Regions from separate parts of the Lysinibacillus sp. YS11 genome, predicted to be linked through region 2. Evidence: riboswitches for the same ligand, from Rfam matches in the RefSeq annotation. Region 2 holds a riboswitch; each other region holds the start of a gene.

Region 1 (4,782 bases), 1.2 Mb from region 2:
TGCTACAGAGGTCGGTATTTCAAAACCAGCCATTTACTATTATTTTCAATCAAAAGATCAATTAATCGCTTTCATATTTGATGAATTGTATAAAGAAATTCAACATGATGTCGCTGTGGATTATAAAGAGCTTTCTTCTGCTAATTTTAAGGAGGAATTACTTAAGCTAGGCTATAAATCTATTGAGGCACAGGACAAGGACCCTTATTTTAATAAAATATTTAATCAATATGTACTATTAGCGGCCCGCGATGAAAACTATAAAAGACAATTAGTAGAGCTAGAAACCAGCTTTTTAACGAGCTTTGTTGCTATCCTACGATATGGCGTACAGCTAGGCGTGCTAGAGGATACTCCACATATAGAAGCGAAGGCACAGATGCTAGCCCTCGTCTATGATAATATCGGTAATTTCATGTTAACAGGCAACCAATTGAACTATAGGGCTATTTGGAAGGAGGCTGTACATAGCGTTATCCAAGGGGGCAAAGATGACAAAAAGAAATGATGATCGGCGCATTGAAGGTCTTGATTTTGCAAGAGCTCTCGCCATGCTTGGCATGTTCATTGTCAATTTTGGCGTCATAACAGGTTCTACAACGAATGGTTCAACATGGTTAATTGCCTTCCAACATCTTTTCGAGGGACGTGCTTCGGCCGTATTTGTCATGCTAGCAGGAATAGGGACAGCCTTAATGACTCGTCAGGCTAGAGAGAGTAAGGACCCAATCCTTCTTCGTCAAAATCGACTTACTTTGTGGAAGAGGGCGCTTTTGTTATTTACGATAGGGATAATATTATATGCAATCGGCTGGACAGGAGATATCTTACATTATTATGGCGTGTATATGTTTGTTGCTGCTTGGTTGATTGCCCAATCCAAGAAAATGATGATCTTCATAATCGGTGCCATCCTTATCCTTTCACAATGGCTTCAAATTCAATTTAGTTACCTTGCTGGTTGGCATCCAACATATGTGCTACTAGAGTATCTTGATTTTTGGACACCAGCAGGATTTATAAGAAATTTGATGTTTAATGGCTATCATCCACTATTCCCCTGGATTTGCTTCTTTCTGATAGGTATGGTAATGGGCACATTAGATTTAACAAATCATACATTAAGAAAAAAATTACTGGTGATAGGTTTATTGTTAGTCATCATGACTGAGACTTGTTCAACGTTATTCATTAAGATGACAACCATTCATTTATTAGATGTAGAGAGTGCATTGTATTTATTTGATACAGGACCGATTCCCCCGAATATGATGTATGTCCTATCTAATTCGGCTTCGGCTATTGTCATCATTGTTGGCTCCATCTATCTTGTAGAGACATGTAAAAATAAAGTTATTCAGTCTTTCATATTAACAGGACAAATGTCTTTAACGCATTATGTTGGCCATGTTGTTATAGGCATTGGAATACTAATTATTTGCCAAAAGCTGGAGAACCAAACACTTGCTTTTTCCATGCTGTATGCCTGCTGTTATTTTTTGGGATGTGTCGTTGTTTCTGTATGGTGGAGGACTAAACATCATCGAGGCCCACTTGAATTCATGATGAGGAAATGGAGCTTGTAATAAATTAATGGATTGCCATCTATTTCTCACTGACTAGGCATAAAATACTTTAGGTTTAGGGAGTCTTTTAATCTAAACGACATATTGCATAGTATTCAACTAGGTTTTCTAATATTTTGTATTGACATTCCTATAGCAGAATTATAGAATTATTTTCAAGAAACGCAGTACTCTTATCAAGAGAGGTGGAGGGACTTGGCCCAATGAAGCCTCGGCAACCGAACAACAGGTGCCAAATCCAACAGATGGTGTCTGAGAGATAGGAGGGGCTATCAATCAGTTTGATGCGTTGGCCTCTTTATGAACAATAAGGATAAAAAAGAAGGGGTGTATCGTATGGCTCAGTCAGTAAAAGTAGATGATAAGAAACTAGAGGCAATTGCGAAGGCGATTCAAAATCTTGAATTTGGTGAAGTGCATATTACGATTCAAGATGGTGTGATTGTGCAAATTAATAGGCTTGAAAAGCAGAGATTTCCGCAGAAAAAATAACAATGATTTCAGTAGAACTTATGTCAAACGGCCACCTATAAGCATGAAGGATTTCCTGTGCTTACAAGTGGCCCTTTTTTTGTGTAAAGGCTAGCTATAAAAGCTTTTTGGTATGGGACCGATATGACGGCGATGATAAAGCAAAGGCTCTTTTTGAGCATTTGTAATGTCTACGACCTGCCCAATAAAAATGGTATGGTCGCCAGCATCGATTTGCTGAAATGTTTTACATTGTAAATTAGCTGCTGTATCATGTAAAATCGGTAGTCCTAAAGAGGAAGTTGACCATTTTGCTTGTGCAAAGCGATCAGGGATTTTACTGGCAAATAGTGTACATAAATGCTCTTGATCACTCGCTAAAATATTGACCGCAAAATTTGGCGCAGTCGTGAAATAAGGATGGAGCTGAGATTTTTTATCGAGTGACCACAAAATAAGGAGCGGGTCGATTGAAACAGATGCAAAGGAATTGACGGTTAAGCCAATCGGTTTTGTGTCATGACATGTCGTGACAACTGTTACGCCTGTAGGATAATTACCTAATGCCAATTTAAAAGCAGCTACTAAATCTGTCATTCAAATCACCTCTTTATGAAATTAGTGAACGGAGTTTGTAGGTAAACGAAACTTTTTTTCATATCCTACTAGTAACTCCTTTTCTTGAGTAAATTTTAAACTAATCAAACATACAGGTAAAGGTAATGGGGAAAGAAAGGGGAATGGCCATGACTTTATATTTTGATCATTTGGTTCATCAAGTGGAATCACCAGAAAATATAAAGGTTTTCTTCAATAAACGAAATGTCCATACAGTGAATGGTGGGCAGCACACGATGTGGGGGACTTATAATACGTTAAGCTACTTTGGCTTAAGCTATATTGAACAAATTGCTATCTATGATCGTGATTTATTTGAGCAAGCGGCACAATACCCATATTCCCTACATTATACGTTTAAACGTGATCAAGAGCGCCAGGGATTTTCTCGAATTGCTCTGCGCACAAAAAATATTGAGGAAGAGGGTCGACGCTTGCGAGCATTGGGCTATGAAGTATATGGACCAGATGCATGTAGCAGAACAAGACCAGATGGCACTGTGGTAGAATGGAAGCTACTGCATTTTGGTAAGCCAGATCTGCCAATTGATTTTCCATTTTTGATTGAATGGGCGGAGGAAGATGAAGAGCGTTTGGTTCAATTAAAGGCAAGTGGTGCCATTGATGTCAAACAGGCTATAACGATGGAATCCGTCCAATTCTACGTCAAGGACATGCAGGCAACAGTTAAGCTGTGGCAAGAGGTGTTACAGCTACCAGTGCCTACGCAATATGAGCAGTATTTGTCACTACAGCTACCGAATATGCGCTTAGATTTCTATGAGGAAGAGAGCGCGATGACAATGACACTTGGTCATGTCAAAGAGGGACCATTTGGTGTGACATTAAAGGATCCTAAACGAACAAAGGAAACTTTAGTTTGCCCTGGTGCTTTTTATTGGATAAATCGATAATGAGAAAAGGCTGGGCCATAACTAACTGGGACCTTCATAAAGCTGAATAATCTTTAAATTAACAAACATGATAACTAGAAAAACCGAACTATTCCGAAACACTTCGTAAGCGTTTTAGTGGATAGCTCGGTATTTTTATGGGCTGAAACACTTTTGCTTCCGCCTTTTTACATAAGTATTGAAAAACAAAACCATCAATAGAATTTCTGATGCTGGCTACTTGCTTTCCTGTGGATTTAGCGTTACAGAGGAGACCCTGGAGCGAAATCACCTCCTCACCTTGCTAGAAAGTTTTAGCTAGTGACATGATCTTTAATTCAACAATATGGAAAAATCCACTTCATCAGAGAAGTGGATTTTCGTTGCCAATTATTATTCAATTGTCATTTTTCTCGGTGTTTCTGTACCTGTATACCAATCAAATTCAATTTCAAATGAATGCTTGTCGCCCTTTTTTGTATAGGAGTATTCGATTTTGAGCTGTTCACTTGGGCTGACAACTGTTGGCTCTGTGTCTTGAACAAAAGTGAATTCACCATTTTCTTTAAGCTTTTTTGCAAACGTTTCCAGTGTTGCTGCAAATTCTGCTACACTTTGTCGTTCTTTATGCTTCAAAATAACTTCAGTCATGGGTTTATTTTGTTTTTGCATCGAAATCCCTCCTTACGTCTTGTTACTTCTATTATAACATGGAGGGGGCATTCAGCTTATAAAACAATACAAAAAGCGGATGAAGGAAACGATGCATTTCCTAATCCGCTGCTAATCTGGAACTACACGGATAGTCCCATTACGCTTATAGTTTTACAACATTTGATGCTTGGGGTCCACGATTGCCTTCCACAACATCAAATGAAACCTTTTGACCTTCTTCAAGTGTACGGAAGCCTTCCTCCTGGATGCCCGTAAAATGAACAAATACATCTTCGCCATCATCACATTCAATAAAGCCATAACCTTTTTCATTATTGAACCACTTTACGATCCCCTGTTGCATAAGCATTCGCCTCCAATGCGCTTGAATGTAAAATAAAGTTAAATAAATGGTGCACTCATTGAGAAAATGTGAAAAAATTGCATTTTCTCTTAGAACATACAGGAATTGAACAAATAAGTCAATTGATTGACGAAATGCTTGCATATCTGGCTTTCTTTTTTTTCACAATTAAGACTATAATGGAAATGAACAACAT
Region 2 (4,782 bases):
TTTCATTCCCTTTATTATACGTTTTATTAATCAATCTATAAGATTTGAACAAATATTGACTATTTAAATTTCAATATATGAATGTCTTTCTTCTATTATATATATGTATGCTCAGACACTCATAACAATCCCTTTAAAGAAAAAACTCATTCCCTGTAGCAGCAGAGAATGAGCTTAAAAATATGAGGGGGTTTTAACTTGCTTTTGAAAGCAATTGATAACGATATTGTGCTAAAGCTTGTTGAACAAGACTAATCTCTTCTTCTGTAAAATTTGGTATTGCATACGTACGTTCCACTAATTGAAATGTACCATACTTCAAGTAAAACTCTGTCGCAGGAAGTGAGATATGGCTCACACCGTACTGTTCATATGCCTCAAATACTTCCTTTACAGTAAAGTCCTTTTCAGTAAAAACATGTTCTTGAAATGCTGTATGACCAAATACTTCCTGCCATTTTCTTTCGACTGATGTAAGAAGGTGTTGAATGGATTTATTGTTGACAAATACATGCCCTTCATTTAGCTCATATATTAGATAGGATACAATGTTTTGCGCACTATAGATGTTACCCATTTTAAACACTCCTTTATCATCAGTTTTTGGGAAGAGTAGTCACTGGCTAGGCAACTACTCTTCTATATATTCAAAAGTGGGGGAGCACTTATGAAACATTTACCTTTTAAAAAAATTTTCGTACTGTTAACTTATTTCCTAGTATATAACATGGATTTAACAAAGTCAATAATACATATAAAATTACTTGGTATTATTTTTTATAAGGTTCTGATAATTAACGGATGCAGTAATAGATTGATGTAGCAACGTTTAACGCATTACCAAATGAGGCTAATCGAATGAGAAAATACGTTAACGTCACAACATCTTACCATTTTCTTTAAACTTTAAGCTTCTACTGTTTGTTCAGTTGTTGTAGCCTGTGTAATGGCTTGATCTAAATCAGCAATAATATCCTCTACTGCCTCTAAACCGATGGATAAGCGAATGAGCGACTCGGTTACACCAGCTTGAACTAATTCGTCTGCTGATAGTTGCTGATGAGTAGTGGAAGCTGGATGAATAATTAATGACTTTGCATCACCTACATTTGCTACATGTGAAAATAATTTCACGCTATCAATAAGCTTTCGCCCAGCTTCTCGTCCACCCTTTATGCCAAATGTAAGCACTGAACCGAAGCCATTTCTTAAATATTTTTTTGCTAACTCATGTGTCGGAAAATCTTCTAGGCCATTATAATTTACATACTCCACAAATGGGTGGTTTTGTAAATACTCAGCCACTGCCAATGCATTTTCGTTGTGTTTAGGGATACGCAGATGAAGCGTTTCTAACCCTTGCAATAAATTAAAAGCAGCATCAGCACTTAATGTTGGACCAAAATCACGTAATAATTGTACACGTAGCTTTGTAGCAAAGGCAGCAGAAGCTGTATCAATTCCATAACGTAGACCATGGTAAGAGGCATCTGGTTCAGTAAAACCAGGGAATCGACCGCTAGTCCAATCAAACTTACCAGCGTCTACAACAACGCCCCCTAAAGTTGTACCATGACCTCCTATCCATTTAGTTGCTGAATGAACTACAACATCTGCGCCGTATTCAATAGGTGTAGAACCGTAAGGAGAAGCGAACGTGCTGTCAATAATTAATGGTAGACCATTATCATGTGCAATTTTAGCTACTGCCTCAATATCTAAAACCTTTAAACTTGGATTACCATAAACCTCTGCAAAAACAGCTTTTGTTTTATCAGTAATCGCTGCTTTGAAATTCTCTGGGTTTGTTTCATCTACAAAAATTGTTTTAATACCATAGTTTGGTAATGTGTTAGCGAATAAATTATACGTACCACCATATAAAGAACTAGCTGCTACTATCTCATCACCAGCTCCAGCTAGATTTAAAATGGAAAATGCGATAGCTGCTGCACCAGATGAAAGTGCTACTGCTGCTGTTCCACCTTCCAATAAAGCCACACGTTTTTCAAACACATCAACTGTTGGATTGGTAATTCGTGTGTAAATGTTCCCTGCTTCCTCTAAGGCAAAAAGACGTTGCGCATGAGCAGTGTCTTTAAATACGAAAGCAGTTGAGCGATAGACTGGAACTGTGCGAGATCCCGTCACTGGGTCTGGCTCTTGACCACCATGCAACAGCAATGTTTCTGGTTTAAAATTTGTCATTGTGTACCTCCAAATGGTTATTTTTTTACGATGGTACCGGAGATGAGGAGGATTTTCTGTAGAAAACAAAAACCCTCTTCAGCTAAGAAGAGGGTTGCGGTTGCAAGTTTTCCTCCCCTTATCTGCCAGATCCAAGTAAGAATCTGTAGGAATTAGCACCTTAGTAAGCTCATTGCTTACTGGTTGCCGGGCATCATAGGGCCTATCCCTCCGCCGCTCTTGATAAGAGTATGAGATTCAATTTCCATCGTTGTTACACAGTATAAACATAGAGTTTTTTTCTGTCAACATGTAAATTTTATTTTTTCCGAAACTTCTGTCTGCTCTTATACGTAATATGAACGCATACACTATTTTAGAAAAAATTTTGAGAGGAGTATTTTTATGGTAAAGGCCGTGATCATTTTTCTTATGATTGGCTATATAATAGGCTGTATTCACGGCTCTAAAGTGGCTCAATTTTTATCGGGGGTTGATTTAAAAAAGGCTGGCCACGGTAATGCTGGTGCCTCTAATGCCACTCTTTCCCTTGGCTGGAAGTATGGCGTTTTAGTAGCCCTCATCGATATAGGCAAAGGCGTTGTCGCTATTATAGGTGCACATTTTTATCTAGCGGACGCTATTCATTTAACAGAAGAACAAATTTGGCTGCTTACTTATATTATGGCTGCTGGGGTTATTTTAGGTCATAATTTCCCCTTCTACATGGGCTTCAACGGCGGGAAAGGAACGGCCTCCATCATTGGTATTTTACTTGCTGTTGATTGGAAGATTGGTTTATTTGCACTTATTTTATTTGTTATTTTATCCTTTGCAACAAATTATTTAATTGTAGGTGTTCTAGAATTTTATCTCGTGTTTTGTACAGCAACTTATTTATGGATTCCTGGCATTGGCCCAACCATTATAGCTCTTCTTCTTTTTGGCATAGCCATCATCCTGCACCTCGAAAATATTAAACGATTAGTCAATGGAACAGAGCCTAAAGTAACTTCTGCCTTTAAGAAAAAGAAATAATATTTAATGGATATTTTTGTATTTTTTGTGACCGTATTTTTTCTCTTTATCTACTCATATTGCTGTAAAAAACACCATTTTCACATAGATTTTTTTCTACAATAAAATAGACATATTCTTATCTCAATAAAACATTATACAGGCCGATGTTATGGATAATAATCGTCATTTTTATCGTAGAAAGGATGAGAAAATATGTCTTCACCAAAGCAAGCAGCTACAAAACTTAATTTAAAGCCACTATGGATTGGCTTGGCATTCGCGTTACTAATCATTATTACCTTTTTACCTAACAATGGTGATTTACCTATAGCTGGGCAACGAGCTTTAGCCATTTTAGCTTTTGCAGTCATCCTTTGGGTTACAGAGGCCGTTTCATATCCTGTGAGCTCGGCCATGATCATTGCACTAGTAACTGTTTTACTAGGACTCGCTCCGTCAATGGATAATCCAACTACAGAGCTAGGAACAGCTAGCGCATTAAAATTATCTTTAAGTGGCTTTAGTAATTCTGCCGTTGCTTTAGTAGCAGCAGCTCTTTTTCTAGCCGCAGCAATGCAAATTACTAATCTACATAAACGACTTGCACTTTGGATTCTTTCACTGGTAGGAACGAAAACAAAAGCTATCGTATTTGGCGCTATTTTAGTGTCTATCGTCCTCGCATTTTTTGTACCTTCTGCTACAGCACGAGCTGGCGCAGTAGTACCGATTTTGCTTGGAATGGTGGCAGCATTTGGTTTACCACGTGATAGTCGGCTTGCTGCCTTATTAGTTATTACTTCGGTACAAGCCGTTTCCATTTGGAATATTGGTATTAAAACTGCAGCAGCTCAAAATATGGTGGCTTTAAACTTTATCCAAGAGCAATTTAATGTGGATATTTCATGGGGTGCTTGGCTACTTTATGCAGCCCCCTTCTCAATTATTATGTCGATCTTTTTATTTTTCATTATGATTGCTTTAATTAAACCTGAGACTAGCAATATCGAAGGTGGTAAAGAGGTCATCAAAAAACAGCTTGCAGAGCTTGGCCCATTAAAGGCTCCTGAAATTCGTTTAATCATTACATCCGTAGTTTTACTATTTTTCTGGGCAACTGAAGGGAAGCTACATCCATTTGATACGACAACAGTCACAATTATTGCTATCGCGATTCTATTAATGCCTAAAATCGGTGTGTATTCATGGAAGGAAGTTGAGCCTCATATTCCATGGGGGACAATTATCGTCTTTGCGGTAGGCATTATGTTAGGAACCATTTTACTAAATACGCAGGGTGCTGCATGGTTATCAGATAAAGTTTTTGGTTCACTTGGGCTAGATACTATGCCTTTACTAGCAACCATCGCACTCGTAACTTTATTTAACATTTTGATTCATTTAGGTTTTGCAAGCGCAACTAGCTTAGCCTCAGCACTTATACCTGTGTTTATCGTTTTAGCCTCCACATTAACGGCTAATGTTGATCAAGTTGGTTTTGTTATTGTGCAACAATTCGTCATAAGCTTTGGCTTCCTATTACCAATTAGTGCACCACAAAACATGCTTGCCTAT
Region 3 (4,782 bases), 1.5 Mb from region 2:
CGTATTTGATACGATAATACTACATTATAGAAAGAAAAGAGGCGATTTTCATGATTTATCCATTTAAAGATAAAACGCCAAAGATCGATCCGTCTGTTTTCATTGCTGATTACGCAACTGTTACGGGCGACGTAACAATTGGCGCCGAAACAACTATTTGGTTTAATACGGTTATTCGTGGTGATGTTTCCCCAACGATTATTGGTAAACGTGTCAGTATCCAGGATCTTTGCTGTTTACACCAAAGCCCAAAATATCCGCTCATTATTGAAGATGAGGTAACAGTTGGACACCAAGTCACTTTACATAGTTGTACAATTCGCAAAAATGCCTTAATCGGTATGGGATCCATTATTTTAGACGGAGCTGAGATTGGAGAAGGTGCATTTATTGGAGCTGGAAGCCTAGTACCTCCTGGTAAAGTCATTCCTCCAAATAGTTTAGCATTAGGTCGTCCAGCAAAAGTTGTCCGAGAATTAAATGCTGAAGATAAAGAGGATATGGAACGCATCGTACGAGAATACGCAGAAAAAGGTCAATATTATAAATCACTTCAGAAATAAATAACCTACACAAAAAATCAATACTAACGAAAAAATCCCTCGCGTTTTCGTGTACCGAATATGTTCACGAATCCTAGCGAGGTATTTTTGTAAAAAAAACAAAAGGAGCAATGTTGCCCCTTTGCTTATTAATACATCAGAATAATTTTCTAATGACTTCATTACTTTAGTTCAATAGTTTATAAACGTGCTTTTTCTCGTAGCGCGTCTGCTTTATCAATTTGCTCCCATGGTACATTTAAATCTGTACGACCAAAATGTCCATACGCAGCAGTTTGTTTATAAATTGGACGACGAAGATCAAGCATTTTAATGATACCTGCTGGGCGTAAATCGAATAGCTCGCGTACCCATTCAACGATCTCGCTTTCTTTCACTCTACCTGTGCCAAATGTATCGACAGCAATGGAAACAGGCTGAGCAACGCCAATCGCATAGGCAAGTTGCACTTCAGCACGCTCTGCTAAGCCAGCTGCTACGATGTTTTTCGCTACATAACGTGCTGCATATGCCGCCGAACGGTCTACCTTGGTTGCATCCTTACCTGAGAAGGCACCACCACCGTGACGTGCATAACCACCGTATGTATCAACAATGATTTTACGTCCTGTTAATCCAGCATCACCTTTTGGCCCACCAATTACAAAACGGCCAGTTGGATTGATGAAGTATTTCGTATTAGCATCTAATAATTCACTCGGTACAACTGGTGCAATAACAAATTCTTTTAAATCTGCTTGAATTTGTTCAAGTGTTGCTTCTTCATCATGCTGTGTTGAAATAACAATTGTATCCACGCGAACCGGTACATTATTGTCATCATATTCAATCGTTACTTGCGTTTTACCATCAGGACGTAAATAGGCAAGTTCACTTGATTTACGTACTTCTGTTAAACGGCGTGCTAATTTGTGTGCCAAGCTAATTGGTAATGGCATTAGCTCTGGTGTTTCATTACATGCATAGCCAAACATTAAGCCTTGGTCACCAGCACCAATTGCTTCTATATCAGCATCTGTCATAGAGCCTTCACGTGCCTCTAATGCCTGATCAACACCTTGAGCAATATCAGGTGATTGTTCGCCAATTGCCACAAGCACCGCTAAGTTCTCAGCATCAAAGCCATATTTACCTCGTGTATAGCCAATTTCAGCTACAGTGTCACGAACAATACCTTTAATATCCACATAAGTAGAAGTAGTAATTTCTCCTGCTACTAATACTAATCCTGTTGTTACAGTTGTTTCACACGCTACACGTGCATTTGGATCTTCTGCTAAAATAGCATCTAAAATGGCATCCGAGATTTGGTCACAAATCTTATCTGGATGTCCTTCTGTTACACTCTCTGATGTAAACAGTCGACGGTTTGTCATTTGGTTTTCCTCCTAAATACTCTTACAATAAGTAGTTGTGTATGAATACGGTACTCATTACCCATGTCAAGTCCGCTCCTAAGGATTGAACTCTCAAGCCGTTACTGCTGCTTTTAACACGAGGATTTCGAAAGATCCGTCATTATAATAAGGAAAGAACTACATATACTTACCTTTACATTGATTTTTAACAATAAAAAAATCCTTTTCTCACGTTACTTTACATGAGGAAAGGAATAATGACTGCGTAACCTTTCACTCTTATCGTTCAAGGGATGTTCCCTTGCATCAGGTTGGCACCAACGCATGTCGTGAAATAGTTCATGCAGGTTGCCGGGTTTCACAGGGCCTGACCCTCCACCAGCTCGGGATAAGAGTATCCGTTCAATCTCATGTTACTGAAAAGGTCGAACGTTGTCAAATATTTTCTTATGTATTACTGTATAGAAAGGAAAGAACTTATTACACAAAAACTTTTCATACTTGGATGATGATGTAAATAGAAGCAAATTAATCCCTACAACATACCTAGCTACTTGTGGTAACATATGTGTGGCTCAATTTTCGTGCCTAATTACAGTAGGATTGATGGTATTCTACTCGAAAAACATTATTTTTTGTCAGTTTATTGAAAAGTGGTAAAAACTCTAAAATAATTTCTTAATTAGTATAGATTATTTAAGCAATTGTGTTATACTATTTTTGAAATTAAGAAAAAATCCCTCTAAATCAAGGGAATACTATAAAAAAGGATGGTATTTAATCGATGAATTCAGTAGAAATTGCAAACGAACTGAAGGAATTATTAAACGGCGGTAACATTAATGTTCAACTTTCAGTACCACAATTAGCAGAAAAAGCTACATCTCGTGGTGAAGCAATGTTAACAGTAGATGGCGCAGTTCGTGCAGAAACTGGCAAATACACTGGTCGTTCACCTAAAGATAAATATACGGTAGAAGAAGAAAGCACAAAAGATCAAATTGACTGGGGTAAAGTCAACCAACCGATTTCTTCTGAAGTGTTCGATAACCTATATGTAAAAGTAATAAAATATTTAAAAGAACGTGACGAGTTATTCGTATTCAAAGGCTTTGCAGGTGCTGACAAAGACTCACAATTAAGCATTCAAGTTATCAATGAATACGCATGGCACAATCTTTTTGCTCATCAATTATTTATCCGTCCAACAGCAGATGAATTAGCTTCTCATGTTGCCGACTTCACTGTCATCTCAGCTCCTAACTTTAAAGCAGATCCTGCGGTTGATGGTACTGCTTCTGAAACATTCATCATCGTATCACTTGAAAAGAAAATTATTTTAATTGGTGGTACAGAATATGCTGGTGAAATGAAAAAATCTATCTTTGGTATCATGAACTACTTATTACCACAACAAGGTATTCTTTCAATGCACTGCTCAGCAAACGTTGGTGAAGCTGGCGATGTAGCGTTATTCTTCGGTCTATCTGGTACTGGTAAAACGACGTTATCAGCTGATCCTGATCGTAAGCTAATCGGTGACGATGAACACGGTTGGTCTGATAATGGTGTATTCAACATTGAGGGTGGCTGCTATGCAAAAACAATCAACCTTTCTGCTGAAAAAGAACCAGAAATCTACAATGCAATCCGCTTCGGCTCTGTATTAGAAAACGTAGCTGTTGATCCAGAAACTCGTATTTGTGACTATGATGATGGTTCACTAACAGAAAATACACGTGTAGCTTATCCAATCCAATACATCGAAAATATCGTTGATCCTTCTGTTGCAGGTCATCCAAAAACAATCATCTTCCTAACAGCTGATGCATTTGGCGTATTACCTCCAATCAGTAAATTAACAAAAGAACAAGCGATGTATCACTTCCTAAGCGGGTTCACTTCTAAACTTGCTGGAACTGAACGTGGTGTGACTGAGCCAGAACCAGTATTCTCTACTTGCTTCGGGTCTCCATTCCTTCCACTTCCTGCAACAGTATACGCAGAAATGTTAGGACAAAAAATTGACGAGCACGGTGCACAGGTATACTTAGTAAACACTGGTTGGACTGGTGGCGAATATGGCACAGGTAGCCGTATGAAACTATCTTACACACGTACAATGGTCCGTGCAGCAATCGATGGTAAATTAGCAGATGTTGAAACAACACAAGATGCTGTGTTTGGTTTACACATTCCAAAAGCAGTTGAAGGCGTACCTTCAGAAGTGTTAAATCCTCGTGAAGCTTGGGCAGATAAAGCTGCATACGATGCAAAAGCTGCTGAGCTTGCAGGCTTATTCAACGAAAACTTCAAGAAATTCTCAAACGTTTCTGAAGCCATCACTACACTTGGTGGTCCATTAAAATAACGTCTATATAAAAGACAAAGGGAACAATTTATTCGTTCCCTTTGTCTTTTTGTTTTCTCTATGCTTTATTGTTGTTTCATCCACTTGCAAAGAGCACGGACAGTTTCACGATTTTTTGCTGGTGGATATTGATGTGCATAGTTAAGATCATACCAAGTTTCGAATGATTTATTTGCTTCCTCTAAAAAAAATGCCAATTGTCTGGCATGTTCAATATCCACATTTTCATCACGATAGCCATGAATGATAAGAACGGGAGCTGTTATACGCTCTATCTCAAAAAGTGGTGTTCTTGCATCATACGCTTCTGGTACACGATTAGGTGTTCCTCCAATAACACGCTTCATCATTCTGCGCATATCTGTACGTTCCCAATAAGTGGCCGTTGCATCAGAAACACCTGCCCATGTTACAACAGAAGTAATATCCCTTCTTAAAATAGCTGTCCACAGAGCCATAATACCACCTCGTGAAAAACCAAAAACATGGA

Evidence for each region. A riboswitch is a leader RNA that binds a small molecule or an ion and turns the genes downstream of it on or off. The one in region 2 is predicted to bind S-adenosylmethionine.
Region 1: another riboswitch for S-adenosylmethionine. It lies ahead of LBYS11_RS07830 (YezD family protein); the one in region 2 lies ahead of LBYS11_RS01990 (O-acetylhomoserine aminocarboxypropyltransferase/cysteine synthase family protein).
Region 3: another riboswitch for S-adenosylmethionine. It lies ahead of metK (methionine adenosyltransferase); the one in region 2 lies ahead of LBYS11_RS01990 (O-acetylhomoserine aminocarboxypropyltransferase/cysteine synthase family protein).

The regions. Positions count from the first base shown of each region.
Region 1 covers NZ_CP026007.1:1,647,773-1,652,554, forward strand. Annotated here, with positions in the region: gene LBYS11_RS07820 (TetR/AcrR family transcriptional regulator) at 1-508, shown strand, start outside; gene LBYS11_RS07825 (DUF418 domain-containing protein) at 492-1,586, shown strand; SAM riboswitch class I at 1,757-1,852, shown strand; gene LBYS11_RS07830 (YezD family protein) at 1,887-2,078, shown strand; gene LBYS11_RS07835 (flavin reductase family protein) at 2,169-2,654, opposite strand; gene LBYS11_RS07840 (VOC family protein) at 2,804-3,589, shown strand; gene LBYS11_RS07845 (amphi-Trp domain-containing protein) at 3,962-4,240, opposite strand; gene LBYS11_RS07850 (cold-shock protein) at 4,386-4,586, opposite strand.
Region 2 covers NZ_CP026007.1:415,686-420,467, reverse strand. Annotated here, with positions in the region: gene LBYS11_RS01995 (hypothetical protein) at 194-577, opposite strand; gene LBYS11_RS01990 (O-acetylhomoserine aminocarboxypropyltransferase/cysteine synthase family protein) at 907-2,208, opposite strand; SAM riboswitch class I at 2,324-2,437, opposite strand; gene LBYS11_RS01985 (glycerol-3-phosphate acyltransferase) at 2,593-3,225, shown strand; gene LBYS11_RS01980 (DASS family sodium-coupled anion symporter) at 3,421-4,782, shown strand, end outside.
Region 3 covers NZ_CP026007.1:3,507,309-3,512,090, forward strand. Annotated here, with positions in the region: gene LBYS11_RS17470 (gamma carbonic anhydrase) at 51-563, shown strand; gene metK (methionine adenosyltransferase) at 743-1,939, opposite strand; SAM riboswitch class I at 2,198-2,316, opposite strand; gene pckA (phosphoenolpyruvate carboxykinase (ATP)) at 2,706-4,292, shown strand; gene LBYS11_RS17485 (alpha/beta hydrolase family protein) at 4,358-4,782, opposite strand, start outside.